Linked DNA regions of Bacillus pumilus. The protein of the gene in region 1 interacts with the protein of each later gene in a pairwise test. Links are inferred from orthologs where the notes say so. Each region holds a gene or a part of one and is shown on either strand. Other genes may lie near its edges. The genes, in order: grpE and CKW02_RS02445.

Region 1 (16,676 bases):
GATACGCTTGCGACTTACAACTCACTTGTGCATAAGAACAATTAAGGAGGAATTTGGATGGATTCATCATCAATTTTAAACGTCGCGGCAGGAGCATGCGATGATAAACGGGCTGAGGATATTATTGCCCTTAATATGCAAGGAATCTCACTTGTTGCCGATTATTTTCTCATTTGTCACGGGAACTCTGATAAACAAGTGCAGGCCATTGCAAGAGAAGTAAAACATCTTGCAGAGGAAAGTGGAATCGAAGTGAAGAAGATGGAGGGCTTTGATGAAGCAAGATGGGTATTGATTGATCTTGGTGATGTCATTGCTCATGTGTTCCACAAAGAAGAAAGAGGATACTACAACCTAGAGAAGTTATGGGGAGATGCGCCGAGAGAAACGCTTTCACTTGGCATTAACTCATGATTTATCAAGGGTTTGCAGGTGTGTATGACGAGCTCATGACACATGCACCTTATGATGAATGGGTTCAGTGGATCCAGCAGAATATCAAACCGAATGCTGCCATTATTGATGTTGGCTGTGGAACTGGAGAGATTTCTCTTCGGTTAGCTGAAAAGGGTCACGCAGTCACAGGAATTGACCTCAGTGAAGAAATGCTGGCTTTCGCGCAGCAAAAAGCACAGGCGAAAAAGCAGTCCATTCAATTTTTACATCAAGATATGAGAGAGCTGACGGGTTTTGAGCAAGTCTTTCAAGCGGCGGTTATATGCTGTGATTCCTTGAATTACTTAAAAAACGAAAATGACGTCAAAAAAACCTTTAAAAACATGTTTCAGCTTTTAGAGGCAGATGGGGTTTTACTCTTTGATGTTCATACTCCTTATAAAATGGAAGAGGTATTCCCAGGTTCGACTTATGCCGATCAAGATGAAGAGATCAGCTATATTTGGCAGAGTGATAAAGGGGATGACATGTATTCGGTCATTCACGATTTAAGCTTTTTTGTAAAGGACGGAGACGTGTATCAGCGTTATGATGAGACACATGAACAGCGTACATTTCCATTTGAGACCTATGCGGCGTTCCTTGAGTCCGCTGGCTTTGAACAAATAGAAGTGACCGCTGATTTTACAAATGAAGCGCCCAGGGAATTCGCCGAAAGATATTTCATTTCAGCTAAGAAGCCAAAAACCATCGTTTAATGGAACGATGGTTTTTTAAAACCCTTTTTTCGCTTGTTGCAGAGTTGATTAATTTCTGCGATCATCAGTAAACACACTTGGCGGATATTGATGCGCAACCGCTTCAAGATCTTCATCGAATTTTTCATGGGTGTTTTGAAAAAGGCGGTGGAACATATCTTGAACACCTGCTTCAAGTGCTTTAATCCCTTCACCCGTAACGCCGCCTTTTACACACACTTTGTCTTGTAGTGTCGGAAGGGTATAGACTCTTTTTTCAATCAAACGGCCAAGCCCTACAAGCATATCTTCTGATAAGGTGGTGGCTTCTTCTTTAGAAATATCTGTTTCTTCAACGGCTGCTTCAATCATTTTCTGAACGAGGAAGCTGATAAAGGCAGGACCGCAGCTGACGATATCTGACGCCGCTCTTGTAATCGAATGATGAATTTCGATAGGTGTTGAAATGCAGGAAGCTAATTGTCTTAACGCTGTTTTCGTCGCGACATTACATGACGATCCAAATGTTAAAAGTGACGCACCTGATAAAGCACGGTTCGTAATGCTTGGAATCAGCCTGGCTGTTTGACAAGGAACGATATCCTGAAGCTGTTCAGGATGAACCGGACTTGTAATGATGACAATGGTTTGGTGCTCTTTTAAAAGAGGGCTCAGCTCTTTTAAAAGAGGATAAATATCAAGCGGCTTGACACAAACAAAGATGAAATCTTTATCCATGACAGCTCCTGTAAGCTGTTTTGTTACTTCAAGCTCTGGGTGGTTCTTTTTTATATTGAACGCTTTTTCTATGGTCCGGTTTGTAATGGTGATGGATGAGGGATTGACTGCCTTTGATTCAATAAATGCCTCAGTAAGTATGGTACCCATGTTTCCTGTACCGATTATCCCGATATTCAAACGTTCTCCCTCCTTAGGCGCATAGGATCTGTTATCTTCTAAACAGTATGTTGAGCAATAGAAAAATATGATTGAAAGAAGCGTGAGCACGTGAAGCGACTCATTCCATTGAAAAAATACAGTCTTTATATCGGAGCTGGGCTCATGGGCACGATCATCATCACTTTCTTCCTTTTGGCAGGAAATAAGGAGAGCTCTAGAGAGCCAAGTGTATTGAAGGGCGATCAAGACATACAAGTCACATTAGAAGACAAACAAGAAAAGACCGATAATGAATCATCCTCCATTTTTGTGGAGGTCAAAGGGGCTGTAAAAAAGCCAGGTGTTTATACGTTTCAATCTGATGCACGGGTAGAAGAAGCCATTCGAAGAGCAGGAGGTTTTACTAGTAAAGCAGACACGATTGAAATTAATCAAGCAGCAAAATTAGAAGACAGTATGATGATTTATGTCCGGAAGCAGGGAGAAGCAGAGAGAGAGGCACAAACAGCAGGTGCAGACGCTCCATCGGGTAATGAAAAGAGTCAAGGTGTCAATGTGAATCAGGCTGATGCAGCGGAATTGCAAACCATTAATGGAATAGGGCCAGCTAAAGCAGAAGCTATCATTACGTACAGAGAGGAGCACGGAGAATTTCAACAAATTGAAGATTTGCGGAACATTTCAGGTTTTGGGGAGAAGACCATCGAACGGCTGAAAAATGAATTGACCGTTAAGTAGAATTGACGATATAGAAGGAAGGCATGTACACTTAATACCAACCATCATTCTGGAGGGATCAGCTCGTGGAAAGAATTTCATGGAATCAATATTTTATGGCGCAAAGCCATTTGCTTGCTCTGCGAAGCACCTGTGAGCGGTTAGCTGTTGGGGCGACCATCGTCAGAGACAAGCGTATCATTGCAGGGGGATATAATGGCTCAATTGCTGGTGATGTCCATTGTGCAGATGTGGGATGCTATGTCATTGATCATCACTGCGTTCGCACCATCCATGCGGAAATGAACGCTATTTTACAATGTGCCAAATTTGGTGCACCTACAGCCGATGCTGAAATATATGTCACACATTTTCCTTGTTTGCAGTGCTGTAAAGCCATTATTCAAGCAGGTATTCGAACCGTTTACTATGCAAAGGATTATAAAAATCACCCATATGCCATTGATTTATTTGAGCAGGCAGGTGTTCAAACGGAACAAGTTGAACTCGATGAAATGATCATCGACTTAAAAAATCAAGAAAAATTAGCCTTTGTTGCAGATCTAATTGGCAAACTAAGTGAATCAGGACTTAGTGAATCAGAAATTCGCAATATGCATGAGAAGGCGAATCAATTATTTACTTCCTATGTTTAATTATTTGCCGTTTGGGGCAATTTCAGCAGCTGTTGGAATTGCTCTGGCTGCATATCATCTTCATTTGTACTTCCTTCTCTTTCTTCTCATCATCTTCCTTCTCAGCCTACTGAAAAAAATCCCCAAACTCTTTCTCATGATCAGCCTATGTGGAGCCGTCTATACTCTTATTTTTATGGTTCATGAGTTTTTTGAAACGGATCAACCTGTTCAAGAAAAATTCTTTTCCGGCTCTGTTGTGATTGAAACGATTCCGAAAATAGATGGCAATCGTTTTTCGGCAACTGTGTCAACAGAAGATGACCGGCTAGCCGCTTTCTATACCATTCAAACAGAGCGTGAAAAAGAGACGTTAAAAGACGTAGAGCCAGGTATGAGCTGTCATATGACAGGTGATGTTCGACCGCCTAAACACGCAACCATTCCTAACGGGTTTCAATACGATCAATTTCTACAATCAAAAGGCATTCGCGCTATTTTCTTACCGCAGTCAATCAAAGGCTGTACAACAAATGATCGTCCTTCCTATTATCTTCAAAAGATGAGGCAAAAGGGCTTAAAATTCTTAGAAGATCATGTGCCGAAAAACTCTGTAGGTATTGTACAGGCTCTTATTTTTGGAGACCGTGATTTGATTGATCCTGACACGCTAAGAGACTATCAAATGCTCGGTATTATTCATCTGTTAGCGATCTCAGGACTGCATGTGCAAACGCTTCTTGCCTGTTTATTTTGGTGTCTGCTTCGTGCCGGTGTGACAAGAGAGACAGCGCGTCTTCTTCTATTATGCTTTCTTCCTGTTTATGCTTGTTTGACAGGTGCTGCACCATCAGTTTTAAGAGCTTGCCTTATGGCAGGAATCTATTTAGTGATGACAAGCCTGCCAAAAGAAATGAAACAGCCTTCTGCTGTCGTATTAAGCGCAACGTTTTTATTCTTATTAGCGATTCATCCTCTATATCTATTCGAGATCGGATTTCAGCTTTCATTCGTGGTTACGTTTTTTATTTTGTTATCGACCAGAATCTTATCGCAAGCGAATAGCGCCGTGATGCAGTTGTTCCTTATCTCATTTGTTGCACAGCTTGCCTCGCTTCCTGTTCTTTTATATCATTTTCAGCAATTTTCTTTGCTGAGCATCCCATTGAATATGATATTTGTCCCTTTTTATACAACAGTTGTCCTGCCTCTATCCTTACTCTTTTTTCTTTTGTCTATCATTTATCTTCCGCTTGGACAAGTGTTGTTCCAGTTGCTTGATTCGGTCATCCAGCTAAGTCATCAGTTGTCAGCACATATGGCAGTTTTTGATGGGTTCAACCTGATTTTTATGAAATCGACTTGGTGGCATATTCTGCTTGAAGTGAGCGCCATTGTTTTTTTGCTGTTTGTGATGGAGTGCAAAATGTCCGTGAAATCCTATGCCGTGCCGATTATATTACTCATCGGTGTCTTGAGTGCACACTATTTCACCCCGAATTTTCTCCAAAAAGGGGAGGTCACGATGCTGGATGTCGGACAAGGGGATAGTTTGTTTATTCAGCTCCCTTACCGAAAGGGACATCTACTTGTGGACACAGGTGGCAGACTTTCTTTTGATGATGAACCATGGAAAAAAAGACGTAAAGTGTCTACGATCGGTGAACAAACACTAATCCCGTTTTTGCATTCTAAAGGTATAGCAAAACTTGATGTGCTGATTCTCACGCATGCAGATCAAGACCACATGGGAGAAGCAGTTCGTTTAATCAAGCGAAATAAAGTAAAGCGGCTAGCCATACCAAAAGGTTTTGCCCGAAGTCCAGAAGATGCAAAGCTGCTAAAAGAAGCAGCTGAAAAAGGGATTATGATTGATGAATTAGAAAGAGGAGATCAGCTCCAAGTTGGAGAGCACATATTTGAGGTTCTTCACCCTTCGCAAGACCGGGTGACAAGTAAGAACAATGATTCACTTGTTCTAACTTTTAATCTTGGCGGGAAACGGTTTCTGTTCACTGGAGATCTTGAACATGAAGGGGAACGAGATATTATAGAAGCCTATCCTCACCTGCAAGCAGATGTCTTAAAGGTTGGGCATCATGGGAGCAAAGGGTCAACAAGTGATGAGTGGCTTCGGCATCTGGAGCCGTCGCACGCACTCATTTCGGCTGGTGAACGCAATCGTTATCAGCATCCTCATCAGGAAGTCTTGAAAAAACTAAAGGATCATCAAACGAAGGTGTACCGCACAGATCAAGACGGAAGTGTGACCTATGGATTTCTTGAGAAGGAAGGAACGTTTTACACGCATCCTCCATATGATATCTTACAAAAACAATAAAAAAACTGCCAAAACGGCAGTCATGTAGCAATCATGAAGTTAAGATCCAACGAGGTGTATAATGGTTGCCAAAATAAACATTGAGGCGAAAAATCCGAATGTGACGATAAAACCAACAGCTGAGTCGATCGCATCATTTCGCTTGCTTTGAACATTTTTTTCAAATTCATTCATTTTCATCCCTCCTGGCTAATTTTAGTATACTTGAACTCATTTGGAATTGCTAGAAGGTAAAGTAACCGTTTTCCATTTTCATGATCATTTTATGAATATCGTCTGAAGCAAGCTGACCCGGGAGCTTGCACCAGACGTTTACTATAAATGAGGAGGCGGTACTTTCAGCTTCCTCTTTACTAATGTCTTCGCACACTTTAGGATAGAGGAGGAAGTGAAAGAGAGGGATTCAATTTATGGTCTTTGAGGTTTGGAACAATTTAAAAAGAGGGGATATCCATCCCGTTTATTGCTTATATGGAAAAGAAACGTATTTACTGCAAGAAACAGCAGCTAAATTAAGACAAGCTGTAGTAGACGAAGAGACAAAGGATTTTAATTTCTCTGTCTTTGATATGGAAGAGGTGCCGCTTGAACAGGCTGTGACAGATGCAGAAACCTTTCCGTTCATGGGAGAAAGGCGTCTCGTTGTGATCAAGAACCCTTATTTTCTTACAGCGGAAAAGAAAAAAGAGAAGATTGAGCATGAGCTTTCTCTGTTAGAAGCTTATTTAGAAAAGCCGGCGCCTTATACCATTCTCGTCTTATTGGCACCATATGAAAAGCTGGATGAACGGAAGAAAATCACCAAATTGCTAAAAAAGAAAGCGGCTATGGTTGAGGCAAAAGAGTTAAACCCAAAAGAAACAACGGATTTCACCATTACGCTGGTGAAAACAGAAGGAAAGGCGATGACATCTGAAGCGGCTGAGCAGCTTGTGATGCTGTGCGCCGGAAGCCTATCCTCATTGTTTCAAGAGGTCAGGAAGCTGAGTACATATATTGGAGAGCGAGAAGAAATTGAATTAGCGGATGTCAATCAGCTCGTTGCAAGGAGCTTAGAGCAGAATATTTTCGAATTAATTAACCAAATTGTCAACAGACGCCGCTCTCAGGCCATGCAGATGTTTTATGATTTGCTGAAACAAAATGAGGAACCCATTAAAATATTAGCACTTATATCCACTCAATTTCGTTTGATTTTACAGACGAAGTATTTCGCTCAGCAAGGATATGGGCAAAAACAAATTGCTTCAAATCTAAAAGTCCACCCATTCCGCGTCAAACTTGCTATGGATCAGGCAAGGCTGTTTTCAGAAGAAGAGCTGAAGCAGATTGTCAAAGAGCTATCAACGATCGATTATGAAATGAAAACCGGTAAAAAGGACAAGCAGCTATTGCTAGAATTGTTTCTGCTTCGCCTATTAGGCGCTTGAACATAAAAAAACGACCTTCTAAAAAGAGGGTCGTTTTTGTTTAGATGTATAATTGTCAGTCTGTCCTAATGGCTGAGCCGGTCAGGACGGACGTACAGTTAAACAGTTGCCTCATTACTGAGGCGTTGCAAGCATTATGCAGAAAGTCCGTTTACTTGTTTAGCAAGTCTTGACTTGTAACGCGCAGCTGCGTTTTTGTGTACAAGACCAGTTTTAACGGCTTTGTCAATGCGTTTTGCAGCAGAAGAAAGAGCAGCTTTTGCTTGCTCAGCATCGTTGTTAGCTACAGAAACTTCAACTTGTTTAATCGCAGTACGCATCGCAGACTTGATTGTCACGTTGTGTGCACGGCGTTCGTTATTCGTTTTTGTACGTTTGATCGCTGATTTAATATTTGGCATGTGTTTCACCTCCTAAGATACAACCTAAACACAATTGTCTTAAGGTTAAATCTTCACAATAGAACAAGTTGTATTCTATCAAACACACCTTTAGAATGCAATATAAATGTAAAGTATTTTTCATTGATGAAGCGCTCGAATGTTTCTTTCAAGAGATGGAAAGACTACTGTTAATTACTTGGTGGAAGGAGTCTTTTTATGGAGAAACAGAAACTTGATTTAAGTGCTTATCAAATTCGGACAGACTTGGCTGTTGAAACAAAAGAGATACTAGAACAAGAGAACGATCCGAATGTTGTCAAAAAGGATGGAATTCAAGGGATTGTCGAAAAGGAAAAAGAGGAGCATGGCATCCGTATACGCACGGTGGAGATTACGAAAGAAGGGGAGGCGCTGACCAGCAAAAAGGCAGGAACATACTTGACACTTGAGGCGCAGGGCATTCGGGAGAAAGATTCTGAGATGCAGGAAAAAGTTGTCGAAGTCTTTGCCCATCATTTTGCTCAGTTTTTAAAAGATCGAGGCATTCAGACTGATGCGAGCTGTCTTGTAGTAGGACTAGGAAACTGGAATGTCACGCCAGATGCGCTAGGTCCGCTCACGGTTGAAAGTCTGCTTGTGACCCGGCATCTTTTTGAATTGCAGCCGGAAAATGTACAGGAAGGCTACCGCCCAGTGTCCTCTTTATCACCGGGAGTGATGGGACTGACTGGTATTGAAACAAGCGACATTATACAAGGCGTGATCGAGAGGTCCAAACCCGATTTTGTCATTGCAATCGATGCCCTTGCTGCTCGTGCAGTGGAACGGGTGAATACGACGATTCAAATCTCTGATACAGGTATCCATCCCGGTTCAGGTGTAGGGAATAAGCGAAAAGAATTAAGCAAAGAAACGTTGGGAATTCCAGTGATTGCGATTGGCGTTCCGACAGTGGTAGATGCAGTCACCATTGCAAGTGACACAATTGATTATGTCTTAAAGCATTTTGGTAGAGAACTGAAAGATGACAGGCCGTCCCGCTCTCTTGTGCCGGCTGGTTTGACGTTTGGGAAGAAAAAAGTACTAAACGAAGAAGACTTACCAGATGAAGAAACGCGTCAATCATTCTTAGGTATCGTAGGAACTCTTCCAGAAGAAGAGAAACGGCAGCTGATCCATGAAGTGCTTGCGCCGCTAGGGCAAAATCTCATGGTCACGCCTAAGGAAGTGGATACATTCATTGATGATATGGCAAACGTGCTCGCCAATGGATTAAACACAGCACTTCATCAAAAAATCTCTCAAGATAACATGGGTTCTTATAATCATTAATCGGTTCTACTTTCTCTAGCTCGCTCATAGTGTAATTACTAGAAAGCGTGCTGGAGGGAGTAAATCATGAAAAAAAGACCCCGCCGTCCTCGACAGTTGGTCGTTGCGATTAATGGAACAAAAGTAGTCAAAAGCATTTTCTTATTTATAGCCTCGCTTGTTGTAGTGTTTGTGATGTCAGGGGCGTTGACATCTTTAAAACCTGAGCTGAGGCCACAAGCCTCGCTATATGGTGTAGCAGATGAGCTTTCCGGGGCGTTTTTCGCCACATTAATGGGCATGGAAAACCAATATTTCGCCTCAGCCGTCCCGAAAGATCAAAAAGGGTTTCATTTCTCTGGACTGTCGCTCAAGCTTGCGACCAGTATCAATTTAGAAGACCCGCGTAGTTTTCTAGGTAGAGAACTTCCAGGCTTTGAACATTTTGATACAAAAATCATCTTAGCAGGTGAAGGAACAGACTATACCAACATGCCAATGGAATCGCCGCCGCCAAGTGAAGTCATTCAAGATGAAAAAGAAGCAAATTTAGCAGAGCTGGACAAGCTCGACAAAGATGTGCCGAAAAAGCCTGCGAAAGAGCCGGACCGGTCGACAGGAAAACGAAAAGCTGTGTACATTTACCATACACATAATACGGAATCATATTTACCATTTTTAAAAGGAGAAACGAATCCAAACAATGCACGGCACTCAAAAGTGAATGTCACCCTTGTCGGTGACATGTTCGGAAAGGCGCTTGATCAGCAAGGAATCGGGAATACGGTCGACAAAACAGAAGTTGAAAAACGTCTTCTGCAAAAAGGACTAAAGTATCCCCAGTCTTATAATGAATCAAGACTGGTCGTAAAAGAAGCCTTAGCGAAAAATGATGATCTCGAATATTTAATCGATATCCACCGTGACTCAAGAAGAAAGAAAGACACTACTGCCGAGATCAAGGGGAAAAAATATGCGAGAATTGCGTTTGTTGTGGGAAAGAAGAATCAAAGCTATGAGAAAAACCTCAAGCTTGCGACGGAGTTCCACCATTTGATGGAGAAAAAATATAAAGGACTCAGTGTCGGTGTGTTTGCCAAAGGCGAAATTGGTGATAATGGAATTTATAATCAAGATTTATCCGACAAAGCCCTTCTTTTAGAATTTGGCGGAGTGGATAATAATATGGAAGAATTGAAAAATGCATCCAATGCAGCAGCTGATGTCTTCAGCGACATTTTCTGGGATGCGGAAAAAGTAAACGGCAAAGCAAAGGATGAGAAAAAACGCTCTTAAGGTGGTGACGGTGCATGGGATCATTTATGGGAAAAACCATTATTTTAGGACTGGTCTTGCTATTTGGCGTCTTTTTAGGGATGCAGCAGGCAAATAATGGCATGCTGCAAATGAAGGGTTACCATGACCCGCAATTAAAAGGCGCTTTCTCCATCCAAATGAACGACGAAGAAGAACGAGAAGCCTCTATCTTAGGAACGGCTGTTACAGAAAAGGATCTTGCCGAAAAACAAAAGCAGCTTGAGGAAATAGAGAGCTTTAATGCCTTCTCCAAGGCAGGAAAGGTGTTGTCTGATGGCATGACACATGCAGCTCGTTTTCTTTATGATTGGGTAAATGGGAAATAAATAAATCTACACCATATGACTAAAGCCGCTAATCAATGAGCGGCTTTTCTTGATTTCGATTGAATCTTTACAGCCCTATTGATATAATCTAACCTAGCGCAACCCGCGTTTTATAGTAGGAGTGATAGATTGTGACAGATAAAGAAAAACGATTAGAACGGCAATCAAGAATTCGAAATTTCTCCATTATCGCCCATATTGACCACGGGAAATCCACATTGGCCGACCGTATTTTAGAAAAAACATCGGCGATTACGCAGCGAGAAATGAAAGAACAATTACTTGATTCCATGGACTTAGAGCGTGAACGCGGCATAACGATTAAATTAAACTCTGTCCAGCTGAAATATAAGGCGAAGGATGGAGAAGAATATATTATGCACCTGATTGATACACCAGGGCATGTCGACTTCACCTATGAGGTATCTCGAAGCCTTGCTGCCTGTGAAGGTGCGATTCTCGTAGTAGATGCAGCACAAGGAATTGAAGCACAGACACTTGCGAATGTTTATTTAGCTCTTGATAACAACTTAGAAATTCTTCCGATTATCAATAAAATCGATCTGCCAAGTGCAGAGCCTGAGCGTGTAAGAGGAGAAATTGAAGATGTCATCGGGTTGGATGCGTCTGAAGCTGTTCTCACCTCTGCTAAGGCTGGTATTGGGATCGAAGATATTTTAGAACAAATCGTCGAAAAGGTGCCAGCACCTGCTGGAGACCCAGAAGCACCGCTTCAAGCTCTTATATTTGATTCTCTCTACGATGCGTATCGCGGCGTTATTGCGTACATACGAATTGTGGAAGGAACGGTCAAACCAGGTCAGAAAATCAAAATGATGGCGACGGGCAAAGAATTTGAAGTACTTGAAGTCGGCGTATTCACACCAAAAGCCATGCCGACAGATGAACTCACTGTTGGAGATGTTGGCTACTTAACAGCAGCAATTAAAAATGTCGGCGATACACGTGTGGGGGATACGATCACAAGTGCGGTGAACCCAGCGAAAGAAGCGCTGCCAGGATACAGAAAGCTGAACCCAATGGTTTACTGCGGTCTTTATCCGATTGATACAGCGAAATATAACGATTTACGTGAAGCACTAGAAAAGCTTGAATTAAATGATTCTTCACTTCAATATGAGGCAGAGACGTCCCAAGCACTTGGCTTCGGTTTCCGCTGCGGCTTTCTTGGAATGCTTCATATGGAAATCATCCAAGAACGGATTGAGCGTGAATTTAAAATCGATCTCATTACGACAGCACCAAGTGTTATTTACGATGTGTATATGACAGACGGAGAAAAAATCATCGTCGATAACCCGTCAAATCTGCCTGATCCGCAAAAGATTGAGAAAATTGAAGAACCATACGTGAAAGCAACAATGATGGTGCCGAATGACTATGTAGGCTCTGTCATGGAGCTTTGCCAAGGAAAGCGCGGACATTTCATTGATATGCAATACCTTGATGCAAACCGAGTGAGCATTGTGTACGAAATTCCTTTGGCGGAGATCGTGTATGAATTCTTTGATATGCTCAAGTCCAACACAAAAGGCTATGCGTCCTTTGACTATGAGCTGATTGGCTATCGCCCATCTACTCTAGTGAAAATGGACATCATGCTGAATGGTGAAAAAATCGATGCCCTTTCCTTTATTGTTCACCGCGATTACGCCTATGAACGAGGCAAGATCATCGTAGAAAAGCTGAAAGAACTCATTCCGCGCCAGCATTTTGAAGTACCAGTTCAAGCAGCGATTGGACAAAAAATCGTGGCTCGCTCTACCATTAAAGCGATGCGTAAAAACGTACTTGCTAAATGTTATGGTGGAGACATTTCCCGGAAAAGAAAGCTTCTTGAGAAGCAAAAAGAAGGAAAAAAGCGCATGAAACAAGTGGGCTCTGTTGAAGTCCCGCAAGAAGCATTTATGGCTGTGCTGAAGATGGACGACAGCACACCGAAAAAATAACATCCTCCTCAAGGCAACCTGCTTTACAATGTCAGCCTTGGCGTTTATAGTCGAAAACAAACAAAGGTGCCGCAGCGATAAACTGCGGCTCTTTACCTGTAAAGAAGGTGTCATCAAATGAAAGCAGCATACATTCACATTCCATTTTGTGAGCACATTTGCCACTATTGTGATTTCAATAAATTTTTCATTAAAACGCAGCCAGTCGATGAATACTTAGCGGCTCTTGAAAAAGAGATGCAGCACACGATCGAGCAAAAGGGCGAGCAAGAACTCAAGACGATCTTTATTGGCGGGGGGACTCCGACATCATTGACCGTCAGCCAGCTAGACCAGCTCATGACCAGCATCCACCGTGTGTTAAAACCGTCAAAAAACCTGGTTGAATTTGCAGTGGAAGCAAACCCAGATGAATTATCACTCGAGAAGCTACATGTGTTAAAAGAAGCCGGTGTCAATCGACTAAGCTTTGGCGTCCAAACCTTTGAAGATGATTTACTCAAAAAAATCGGACGAGTTCATCAAAAGAAAGATGTTCTCACGTCCTTTGAGAGAGCTAGAGCGGTTGGATTTGACAATATTAGCCTAGATCTTATGTTTGGCTTGCCGCATCAAGAAAAGCATCATGTCATGAATTCACTTGAGACAGCTTTCTCATTAGGAGCAGAGCATTATTCTGTCTACTCACTGATTGTGGAACCGAAAACGGTGTTTTACAACTTAATGCAAAAAGGAAAACTGCATTTACCGCCGCAAGAACGTGAGGCTGAAATGTATGAACTTGTGATGGATGAAATGGAGCGCCATGGATTACATCAATACGAAATCAGCAATTACGCCAAACCGGGCTTTGAAAGCCAGCATAACCTGACCTATTGGAGCAATGAAGACTACTTCGGTTTCGGTGCAGGGGCACACGGGTATGTAGATGGCATCCGAAATGTGAACGCAGGACCAGTGAAGCATTACTTGGAACTGATTGAGCAAACTGGGTTCCCGTATAAAGAAACTCATCAAGTCACAAAAGCAGAGCAGATAGAAGAAGAAATGTTTTTAGGCCTTCGAAAAATCGAAGGGGTGAAAAGTGCCGACTTCCAAGCCAAATATGGTGCTTCACCAGAAGCTCTTTTTCCCTCAGTTCTTGAAGAATTAGAAGAAAAAGGTCTCATTGTAAAAGATGACATTGGAATTCGTTTAACAAGAAAAGGGAAATTGTTAGGAAATGAAGTATTTCAAGCGTTTCTCGGTGAGTTATAATTGACATTTTAATTTGAGTTTGGTAATTTTGTTTATACAATTAGCACTCGTTGAAAGAGAGTGCTAACAGGGGTGATGATGATGTTAACAAATCGTCAGCTTTTGATTCTGCAAGTCATCATTAATGACTTTATTCGTTCGGCGCAGCCAGTTGGATCAAGGACTCTTTCTAAAAAAGAGGACATCACATTCAGCTCTGCGACGATTAGAAACGAAATGGCTGATTTGGAGGAACTTGGTTTTATTGAAAAGACCCATTCTTCATCAGGAAGAATTCCTTCAGAAAAAGGATATCGTTATTATGTAGATCATTTGCTCTCTCCGCGAAAACTGTCGTCTAAAGAGCTTGTGCTTATCCAGTCGGCTTTTCAGGAGAAAATTTTTGAGCTGGAAAAAACAGTTCAAAAATCGGCGGAAATTTTATCAGATCTCACAAACTATACATCGATCGTGCTTGGTCCAAAGCTGAGTGAAAATCGATTAAAGCAAATTCAGCTTGTCCCCGTTCAGCCAAATAAAGCCGTAGCAATCATGATTACAGACAGCGGACATGTTGAAAACAAAACCATTACCTTCTCTGAGCATCTCGATGTCTCCGATATTGAGAAGCTGATGAATATTTTGAATAGCCGCTTAGCTGGCGTTCCAATGGACCAGTTGAAGGACAGGATGTATAAAGAAGTAGTCATGCTTCTGCGCACACATTTAAAAGATTATGATCACATTTTAGATGCGCTTGGCAACACATTTACATCGACACAAAATGAATCAAAACTTTTCTTTGGCGGGAAGATTAATATGTTGAATCAGCCTGAATTTCATGACATCGACCGCATTCGCTCACTCATGATGCTGATTGAGCAAAAGAATGATGTCATGCAGCTGTTTCATCCAAATCAGCAAGGTATCACCATTAAAATCGGTTCAGAAAACAATTTGGAAGCAATGGAGAACTGTAGTTTGATCACAGCGACTTATTCGATTGATCAAAAATCACTCGGCTCCATTGCCGTCATCGGACCAACCCGCATGGATTACGGGCGAGTCGTTAGTCTTTTGCATCATGTATCAAAAGACTTGTCAAACGCACTTTCCAATTTGTATGATGAGTAGGGTGATAAAAAGATAGGGGCACTGCCCCTTCGTATTCTTGAATCTTTTGAGGGAGGTGAACACAATGTCAGAAGAAAAACAGACACCTGAGCAAGAAGCAGAGGTTGAAGCACAAGAAGAAGCAGTTCAAGCAGATACTGAGGAAGCAAAGCATGATGAACAGTCTGCCTTCCAAGAGAAAATCGATGAATTGCAGCAGCTTCTAGATGAAAAAGAAAACAAGATTCTGCGTGTTCAAGCAGATTTTGAAAATTATAAACGCCGTGCTCGAACTGAAGTGGAGACCGTGCAAAAATATCGTTCTCAACATGTTGTCAGCGATCTTCTCCCAGCTCTTGACAACTTTGAAAGAGCGCTTGGAATTGATCCAGACAATGAGCAGGCGAAAAGTTTGTTAGAAGGAATGCAGATGGTTTACCGCCAGCTGGTAGAAGCGTTGAAAAATGAAGGCGTTGAACCAATTGAAGCTGTCGGCAAAGAGTTCGATCCAAACCTTCATCAAGCCGTCATGCAAGTTGAAGATGAAAACTTCGATTCAAATATCGTAGTAGAAGAATTGCAAAAGGGCTATAAACTCAAAGACCGAGTTATTCGTCCATCAATGGTAAAAGTAAATCAATAACTACATAATGGGAGGTCATCGATTATGAGTAAAATCATTGGGATTGACTTAGGAACAACAAACTCATGTGTTGCAGTACTTGAAGGCGGAGAGCCAAAAGTCATTGCAAACGCTGAAGGAGCACGTACAACACCATCTGTTGTCGCTTTTAAAAATGGAGAGCGCCAAGTTGGTGAAGTAGCGAAACGCCAATCAATTACAAACCCGAACACAATCATGTCTGTTAAAAGACATATGGGTACAGACTATAAAGTAGAAGTTGAAGGCAAGAACTATACACCGCAGGAAATCTCTGCAATCATTCTTCAACACCTTAAATCTTACGCTGAAGGCTACCTTGGCGAAGAAGTAACAAAAGCTGTTATCACAGTTCCTGCTTACTTCAACGATGCAGAACGTCAAGCTACAAAAGATGCTGGTAAAATTGCTGGTCTTGAAGTAGAACGTATCATCAACGAACCAACAGCAGCTGCGCTTGCTTATGGTTTAGATAAAACAGATGAAGATCAAACGATCCTTGTATACGACCTTGGCGGCGGTACATTTGACGTATCAGTCCTTGAGCTTGGAGACGGCGTCTTTGAAGTACGCTCAACTGCTGGGGACAACCGTCTAGGTGGAGACGATTTTGACCAAGTGATCATTGATCACTTAGTAGCTGAATTCAAAAAAGAAAATGGCATTGACCTTTCAAAAGATAAAATGGCGCTTCAGCGTTTAAAAGATGCTGCTGAAAAAGCGAAAAAAGATCTTTCTGGTGTATCTTCTACACAAATCTCACTGCCATTTATCACAGCTGGAGATGCAGGTCCTCTTCACCTTGAATTAACGCTAACACGTGCTAAATTCGAAGAGCTTTCTGCAGATCTTGTAGAGCGTACAATGACACCTGTACGTCAATCATTGAAAGATGCTGGTTTATCTGCTAGCGAGATTGATAAAGTCATCCTTGTTGGTGGATCAACTCGTATTCCTGCAGTTCAAGAAGCAATCAAAAAAGAAACAGGCAAAGAGCCTCATAAAGGTGTAAACCCTGATGAAGTGGTTGCTCTTGGTGCGGCGATTCAAGGTGGAGTCATCACAGGAGATGTCAAAGACGTTGTTCTTCTTGATGTAACACCACTTTCTTTAGGAATTGAAACAATGGGCGGCGTATTCACAAAGCTGATTGAACGTAATACAACAATTCCAACAAGTAAATCTCAAGTATTCTCAACGGCT
Region 2 (6,725 bases), 1.8 Mb from region 1 along the record:
GCCGAGATCCTTCAAGACATGATGAAGACGATTGAAGAACATCCAAATGCCACAATGACATACCGAATGCCTCTTCAATAAAAAGAAACCACCTTTCCATCGTGAAAAGGTGGTTTTTGTTTAGGATGGTGTTTTTCCAAAGGCTAAGAATAAGGGAATGCCTGTGCCAACAAGGGTGGTGGCAAATAGGAACATACCGCAAATAAATAGAAAATGGCTGGCTGAAAAGACGAGTGCCAGAATGAGAAAAACGATGCTGAGTCCTATCATGCTATAGGATGGGACAAAGCGGCGTTTGTAGGTGGCTTTCTTTGTTAGGAAGGAGAAGAAAATACCAAATAACAAAGGGACAATCCATAAGTAAAATAAAATAATAAGAGACATACATCATACCTCGATTTTTCCTTCTATTTTATCAGATGCCGATCACAACGGATACTACAAAGCTTCACTTTGTAAAATAATTCATGCAATCGACACAATTAAGTGGGCTGATTCATCGAATGCGTTTTTTGTTTTATATATTCAGGCTGTAAAAGGGCGTACACACAATGATCGGTAAAGCGATTGCCCAGCCATTCACATTGTCTTAAAATTCCCTCAAGCGAAAAGGATAATCGCTCTGGGATGCGTCTGCTTTTCTGGTTATCGACAGCAGCCCTAATCTCAATACGATGCAGCCCGCACTCTTCAAATAAATAGCGAATGACTGCTTGGCATGCTTTTGTCATGATGCCTTTTCCTTGATGGCCTTCTCCGAGCCAATAGCCGACTGAAACGGTTCTATTGATCCAATGAATTTGATGGGTGCCAATGATGCCGACAAGTTCTCCATGTGACCAAATGCCCGCTTGAAAACCGTTGTTCTGCATCGCTTGCTGCATCGCACCTTGGATAAACGCCATACTGTCTTCCTCTGTCTGTGTTGAATCCACCCAAAGCATCCATTCACGTAAATGCTCTCTCGACCGCTGGATGAGCAAATACAGACTTCTTGCGTCTCTTGGCTCAAGCAGCCGCATGGATATCTCTTGATCCTGATAAACAAACATGTACCCACATCCTCTCAGGGGAATTCTACCATAACCAAATGGAAAGAAAAAGACAGCTCAACACTGTCTTTTACATAAACGTATCTACAATTAAGAAGAGATTAAGTGCTACAACAAGAGCTGCTATCACCCAAGATATTCCTGTCACCCAGCGGGCATTCGTTAATTCACCCATAATTCGTTTTTTACTTGTAAATAAAATGAGCGGAATTAAAGCAAAAGCAATCCCAAACGATAAGACGACCTGACTCATCACAAGCGCAGAGGTCGGATTCACTCCAGATGCAATAATCGCAATCGGAGGAATGATGGTAATCAGCCGGCGAACATACAGCGGGATCCGGTATTGAATAAAGCCCTGCATAATGATATCGCCTGACAATGTACCGACAGAAGAGCTGGATAGTCCGGCTACAAGCAGACCTACACCAAATAAGATGGCTGATACAGGCCCTGCGAGTGTACCAAAATGCTGAAACGCAACATCCAAATCTTCAACAAAGAGACCATTTTTATAAAATAAAGCGGCTGCCACAATCAACATGCTGGCATTGATGGCCCCGGCGACGATCATCGCAATGAGGATATCTAAAAACTCAAAGCGAAAAATCTGCTTTTTCTCCTTTTCCGTTCTGCCGACGACTCTTCTTTGGGTTAAAGCTGAATGTAAGTAGATTGCGTGAGGCATCACAGTGGCACCTAAAATTCCAGCTGCAAGCAGCACGCTGTCTGCGCCATCAAATTTTGGAATGAACAGTCCACCAGCGACACTTGCGATATCTGGTTTGGCGACAAAGGTTTGTACAGCGAAAGCGATCACGACAACGAACAACATGCCTGTGATACCTGCTTCTAATGCTCGATATCCTCGTCTTTGCAGCTCCAATATCGCAAATGAACCGATAGCCGCGATAATGGATGCTTCAAGCAGCGGGATTCGAAAGAGCAAGTATAAACCAAGTGCCGCCCCGATAAACTCAGCTAAATCCGTGGCAATAATGACGAGCTCTCCCTGAATCCATAAACCGATCGAAACGGGCTTTGGAAACTCTTCACGTGCGATTTCAGGTAAGTTTTTGCCTGTCGCAATTCCAAGCTTTGCGGATAAAGACTGGATGAGCAAAGCCATGAGATTTGATATGAGAATGACCCATAAAAGGAGATATCCATATTTGGAGCCAGCCGCAATGTTGGTGGCGAAATTTCCTGGATCAATATAAGCAATGGCTGCGATAAAAGCAGGACCGAGAAAAGGAAGGAGTCTTCTAAATCCCTTGACTTTTCCTTCAAGTGCACGCTCAGCTGCCTCTGACATGTGTGCCTGTGCCTCGATGTATTTGTTTGTCATATGTCATCACCTAGATTCTACAAAGTTTTGCTTGGGCACAAAATGTTTCCTTGATGCAATTTTTAATCATCATATGCCCATCTTCATGAAAAGTCAACTATCTGAACTAATAGGTTTGTTTATCATATGTAAGTGAAAAAAATAGATACCTTGTCAATCCAACACATAAAAAACACCGCCTTTATAGACGGTGTCCCTACTGCTTCCTCTGTTATTTGTTTTTTTAAGATACCCTTGATCCCACACTACGGAAGATCAGGCTTAAGATGATGACAAAGATCGCTGCACCTAAGATTGCTGGAATGATCGCAAAGCCTGCCAAACTAGGACCCCACGTTCCAAGTAATCCATGACCAATCCAAGCACCTGCAAGTCCTGCAATCATTGAACCGATCCATCCTCCTGGTACACTACCTCCAGCGAGTGCACTGCCAATAAGGCCGATGACAATCGCCACAACTAATGAAATCAGAAATCCTAACATGTTGATCACTCCTCTTTTTGTTTGTGTATTAAGCAATAACCGTTTTGAAAAAGTTTCAAACCTTTCGAAACCGATTCAATGTTCTATACGTATGATGGAAAAGGATTGTGTATAATAACAAACAAATACTTCAGCAGCATCTAAGGAGGAAAAAGGCATGGAGGAAAGAGAGTGGCTAAAAGCACAATTAAAGCAGATTGAACAGTGGGAGAAAGATCAGCAAAAGGTATGGTTTTGGGAGAAACTCAGCCGCCTGCCATTTCAAATGCTGGACAAGCTGACGCCTGCCTTTATCCAGAAAAAAATCGGTGTGCTGCTAGATGAAATGGGGCATTACATTCAATCAGGCGGTGCCTATTTGACATCAGAAAAAGGCATCATCCATCAATTTCAAAAGAAATGTGCCGACGAATCGATTCAGCGTATAGAAGATATAGAAAAAGCTCCAATTGAAATCATGGATGCCATTAGTGAACATATGGGGAAAAATAGGACGAATCTCGCCACGGTACAAGGGGCGACAACGGGTGTCGGTGGTATGTTTACACTGGCTGCAGATATTCCTGCGGTACTTGGTCTCTCCCTTAAAACATTACAGGATATTGCCGTCACCTATGGCTATGATCCTAAAAACAAGGAAGAGCGGGTCTTCATCATAAAATGCTTACAGTTGACCTCTGCTGATGTGGTTGGGAAGAAATCGATATTAAAAGAACTCAGGAGCTATCATGCTTCCGAAGGGAAACACGAAAACATGTTCTCACAAATCCAAGGATGGCGTGAGGTAGTCTATAATTACCGAGATTCATTTGGCTGGAAGAAACTGTTTCAGCTTGTTCCAGTAGCAGGGATTTTATTTGGCGCAGTTTCCAACCGCTCACAACTAAAAAGTATTGCCGAAACAGGCATGATGCAATACCGAAAGCGAAGAATTGTCTCAAGATTAGAAGAGCTCACGCAGCAAGGACAGAGTGAATCTGGTGCATAAAAAATCCCTTTCTCAAAGGGATTTTTTATTTGGTCTGATCCTCTTCTTGAAAAGCATGGATCGGAGAATGTTCATAACGCGCACGCAGCTCACGAATCTGTTTGATTAGGGTAGAACCAATAGTTTTTTCGGCTTCCTCATACAAAGGATCGAGGGCTTTCATCCATTTTTGTCTTTCTGCTGGCGTCAATTCATGAATGGCAATCTGCGATTCCCGTTTAATGTCCTCCAGCTGATCTTTGTTCATCTGTTCTGCATGTTTTTCATTCCAAGCTGTTGTTTCTTCCATCGCTTCAAGTAAAATTCGTTTCGTTTCAGGTGTCTGGCGATCAAAGAAGGATTGATCTGTTAAGACCACATAGCCTAAATACCCGTGATTACTGATCGTCATATAGTCTTGTATATGATAGAATTTTTTTGAATAAATATTTGAAATGGTATTTTCTTCACCATCTACTTTTTTTGTTTCTAATAGCTGAAACGTCGAATTAAACGATTCCTGATAGGGCTTTGCGCCAAGAAGTTTGAATTGTTTTTCAATCATGTCGCTTTGCATAATGCGGAGAGATTGGTTTTTTAAATCACTAGGCTGTTTGATTGGACCTTTATTAGAGGTGATTTGCTTAAAGTCATTTGTCCAATACGCCATTCCCTTTAGCCCGTCTTTTTGCAGGGTGCCAAACAATCTTTGTCCAATTGCACCGTGCAAGCCTTCCTGAACCGCATCATAATTAGAAAAAGCAAAAGGAAGGTCAAGTGCCAGCCACTCAGAGGATAGCATGCCGAGCTTCGAGGTAGATGGTGCGATAAATTGAACTTGATTCTCTTTGAGTGCATTAATTTCTTCTATATCAGAATAAAGACTTCCGTTGGAGAAAATTTGAATGGTGATCTTCCCATCGGATTTTTCGTGCACAAGCTCAGCAAATTTCTTTGCGGCAAGTCCTTTTGGTGTATTATCTGCCACGACATGGCTAAATTTGAACACAAGCTGATCCTTCAGCCCTGTCTGTTCATCGTCAAAGGTCGTCGCTGCTTTTGGCATCATATGATAGAAACCAAAGTATAAAGCGGTTACAAAACCGATCAAGAGCAATAGTGTATAGGCGAGTAAATTCTTCATGCGTCCGATCCCCCTTATGTCAAGCATACTTGACCGAGGAAGAATTCGTAAAGATACAGGTGAAAAAAATGATGAGAAATCGATTGAAATTACAACAATTATCTATTAGATGGAAGCTCACCATCCTCACATATTTCGTTGTCATTTTCGCCCTTTTAATCGGAGGAATTGTCCTTGTTGGGGGAATCCAGCAAACAGAGGAACGAGAGCTTCGAAAAAGGCTCATGAACACAGCGAGAACAGTTGCGGAGATGAATGAGGTAAAGCAGGCGTTAGCTGATCAAACAAAGAAACGTGACCGATTACAGCATGCCATCGAAGAGATTCGGATTATTCAAGACGCTGACTACATTGTCGTCATGGATATGGAGCATGTGAGATTAACGCATCCAGTGAAAGCAAGGATTGGCCAGCGTTCGGAGGGGACAGATGAAGAGCCTGCTTTTGCCGAGCATATTTATTTCTCAGAAGCAGAGGGAGAGCTTGGGACCGCCATCAGAGCCTTTTATCCAGTGAAGGATGATCAATTTAATCAAACAGGGGTCGTCCTTGTAGGGAGAACGCTGCCAAGTATGATCGATATATTAGGAGAAATGAAGAGGGATATCCTCATGATCCTTTTGCTGACGCTCAGCTTTGGGCTTGTAGGTTCATTTTTACTCGCTCGTCATATTAAACAGCAAATGTTTAAGCTGGAGCCGCATGAGATTGTCAGAATGCTAGAGGAGCGCACCGCAACCTTTCACTCTATTAATGAAGGGGTCATCGCCATTGATAATCAGCACATGATCACCATTTTTAATGAAAAGGCGAAGCAAATCTTTGGCGTGACAGGGGATGTCGTAGGCCGGAATATTTGGGATGTGCTGTCTGACACAAGACTTCCAGAGATCATTGATCGTGCTGAGCCTGTCTATAATGAAGAAATTCATATGAGCGGAAAGCGGATTATGAGCAGCCGGATTCCGATTGTCATGAAAAAGAAAATTATTGGAGCGGTCGCCATTTTTCAGGACCGGACAGAAGCGGCAAAATTAGCAGAGGAGTTAACTGGAGTCAAAAACTTTGTTGATGGTCTACGGGTGCAAAATCATGAGCATATGAATAAGCTTCATACGATTGCCGGGCTGATTCAGCTTGGTAAAGCCGATCAGGCACTCGATCTAGCCTTTCAAACGACGGAAGAACAGGAACATGTGCTGGACTTTCTTCACCGTGTCATACAGCATGATGCCGTTGCGGGATTATTGATGAGCAAAATCAGAAGGGGCAAGGAGCTAGGCATAAAGGTCGAAGTAGACGAACATAGCTGTCTGTGTGATTTCCCTGAGCGTCTAGATCAACATGATATGACGAAGCTGCTTGGCAACCTGATCGAGAACGCCTTTGCTTCGTATGATACTGTAGAAAGAGACACAAAATGCATTTCGATTAGTATTGATCAAACCGAGGATGTCCTCGCGATTTTAATTGAAGACAATGGCTCCGGGATTGAAGAGGAAATGATTCCTTATATTTTCGATAAAGGCTTCACACACGGCAAAGAAGGCGGAACAGGCTATGGCCTGTATATTGTAAAAACGATTATCGACAAAGGGGTGGGAAATGTAGAAGTCACATCAAGCATCGGCATTGGTACCACCTTCTCAATCGAATTCCCAATGATCATAGAGGAGAGAGACAGATGACTCAGATTAAGGTGCTATTAATTGAAGATGATCCGATGGTGC

Evidence for each region.
Region 2: the proteins of grpE (region 1) and CKW02_RS02445 interact in binary tests that used the Escherichia coli proteins (3 or more experiments, as listed by UniProt). The link is inferred for Bacillus pumilus from one-to-one orthologs.

What each region holds. Positions count from the first base shown.
Region 1 is NZ_LT906438.1:2,294,036-2,310,711, reverse strand. The notes cover bases 13,746-16,676. They hold grpE (nucleotide exchange factor GrpE), read left to right. Parts: upstream 13,746-14,897; coding sequence 14,898-15,455; downstream 15,456-16,676. Other genes in these bases: dnaK (molecular chaperone DnaK), read left to right, coding at 15,480-16,676; hrcA (heat-inducible transcriptional repressor HrcA), read left to right, coding at 13,802-14,833. In the rest of the region: bis(5'-nucleosyl)-tetraphosphatase (symmetrical) YqeK, read left to right, coding at 1-45; rsfS (ribosome silencing factor), read left to right, coding at 58-414; CKW02_RS11840 (class I SAM-dependent DNA methyltransferase), read left to right, coding at 411-1,154; late competence protein ComER, read right to left, coding at 1,203-2,051; CKW02_RS11830 (helix-hairpin-helix domain-containing protein), read left to right, coding at 2,142-2,771; CKW02_RS11825 (ComE operon protein 2), read left to right, coding at 2,837-3,406; CKW02_RS11820 (DNA internalization-related competence protein ComEC/Rec2), read left to right, coding at 3,399-5,726; CKW02_RS11815 (YqzM family protein), read right to left, coding at 5,766-5,900; holA (DNA polymerase III subunit delta), read left to right, coding at 6,137-7,156; rpsT (30S ribosomal protein S20), read right to left, coding at 7,291-7,557; GPR endopeptidase, read left to right, coding at 7,756-8,871; CKW02_RS11795 (stage II sporulation protein P), read left to right, coding at 8,938-10,146; CKW02_RS11790 (YqxA family protein), read left to right, coding at 10,161-10,493; lepA (translation elongation factor 4), read left to right, coding at 10,625-12,463; radical SAM family heme chaperone HemW, read left to right, coding at 12,581-13,720. UniProt on the Escherichia coli protein: Participates actively in the response to hyperosmotic and heat shock by preventing the aggregation of stress-denatured proteins, in association with DnaK and GrpE. It is the nucleotide exchange factor for DnaK and may function as a thermosensor.
Region 2 is NZ_LT906438.1:502,226-508,950, forward strand. What follows is about bases 262-3,200. They hold CKW02_RS02445 (Nramp family divalent metal transporter), read right to left. Parts: upstream 2,401-3,200; coding sequence 1,123-2,400; downstream 262-1,122. Other genes in these bases: CKW02_RS02435 (hypothetical protein), read right to left, coding at 262-384; CKW02_RS02440 (GNAT family N-acetyltransferase), read right to left, coding at 483-1,052; CKW02_RS02450 (GlsB/YeaQ/YmgE family stress response membrane protein), read right to left, coding at 2,624-2,884; CKW02_RS02455 (EcsC family protein), read left to right, coding at 3,042-3,200. In the rest of the region: CKW02_RS02430 (hypothetical protein), read left to right, coding at 1-81; more of CKW02_RS02435, read right to left, coding at 121-261; more of CKW02_RS02455, read left to right, coding at 3,201-3,872; CKW02_RS02460 (DctP family TRAP transporter solute-binding subunit), read right to left, coding at 3,898-4,995; CKW02_RS02465 (ATP-binding protein), read left to right, coding at 5,064-6,683; CKW02_RS02470 (response regulator), read left to right, coding at 6,680-6,725. UniProt on the Escherichia coli protein: H(+)-stimulated, divalent metal cation uptake system. Involved in manganese and iron uptake. Can also transport cadmium, cobalt, zinc and to a lesser extent nickel and copper. Involved in response to reactive oxygen.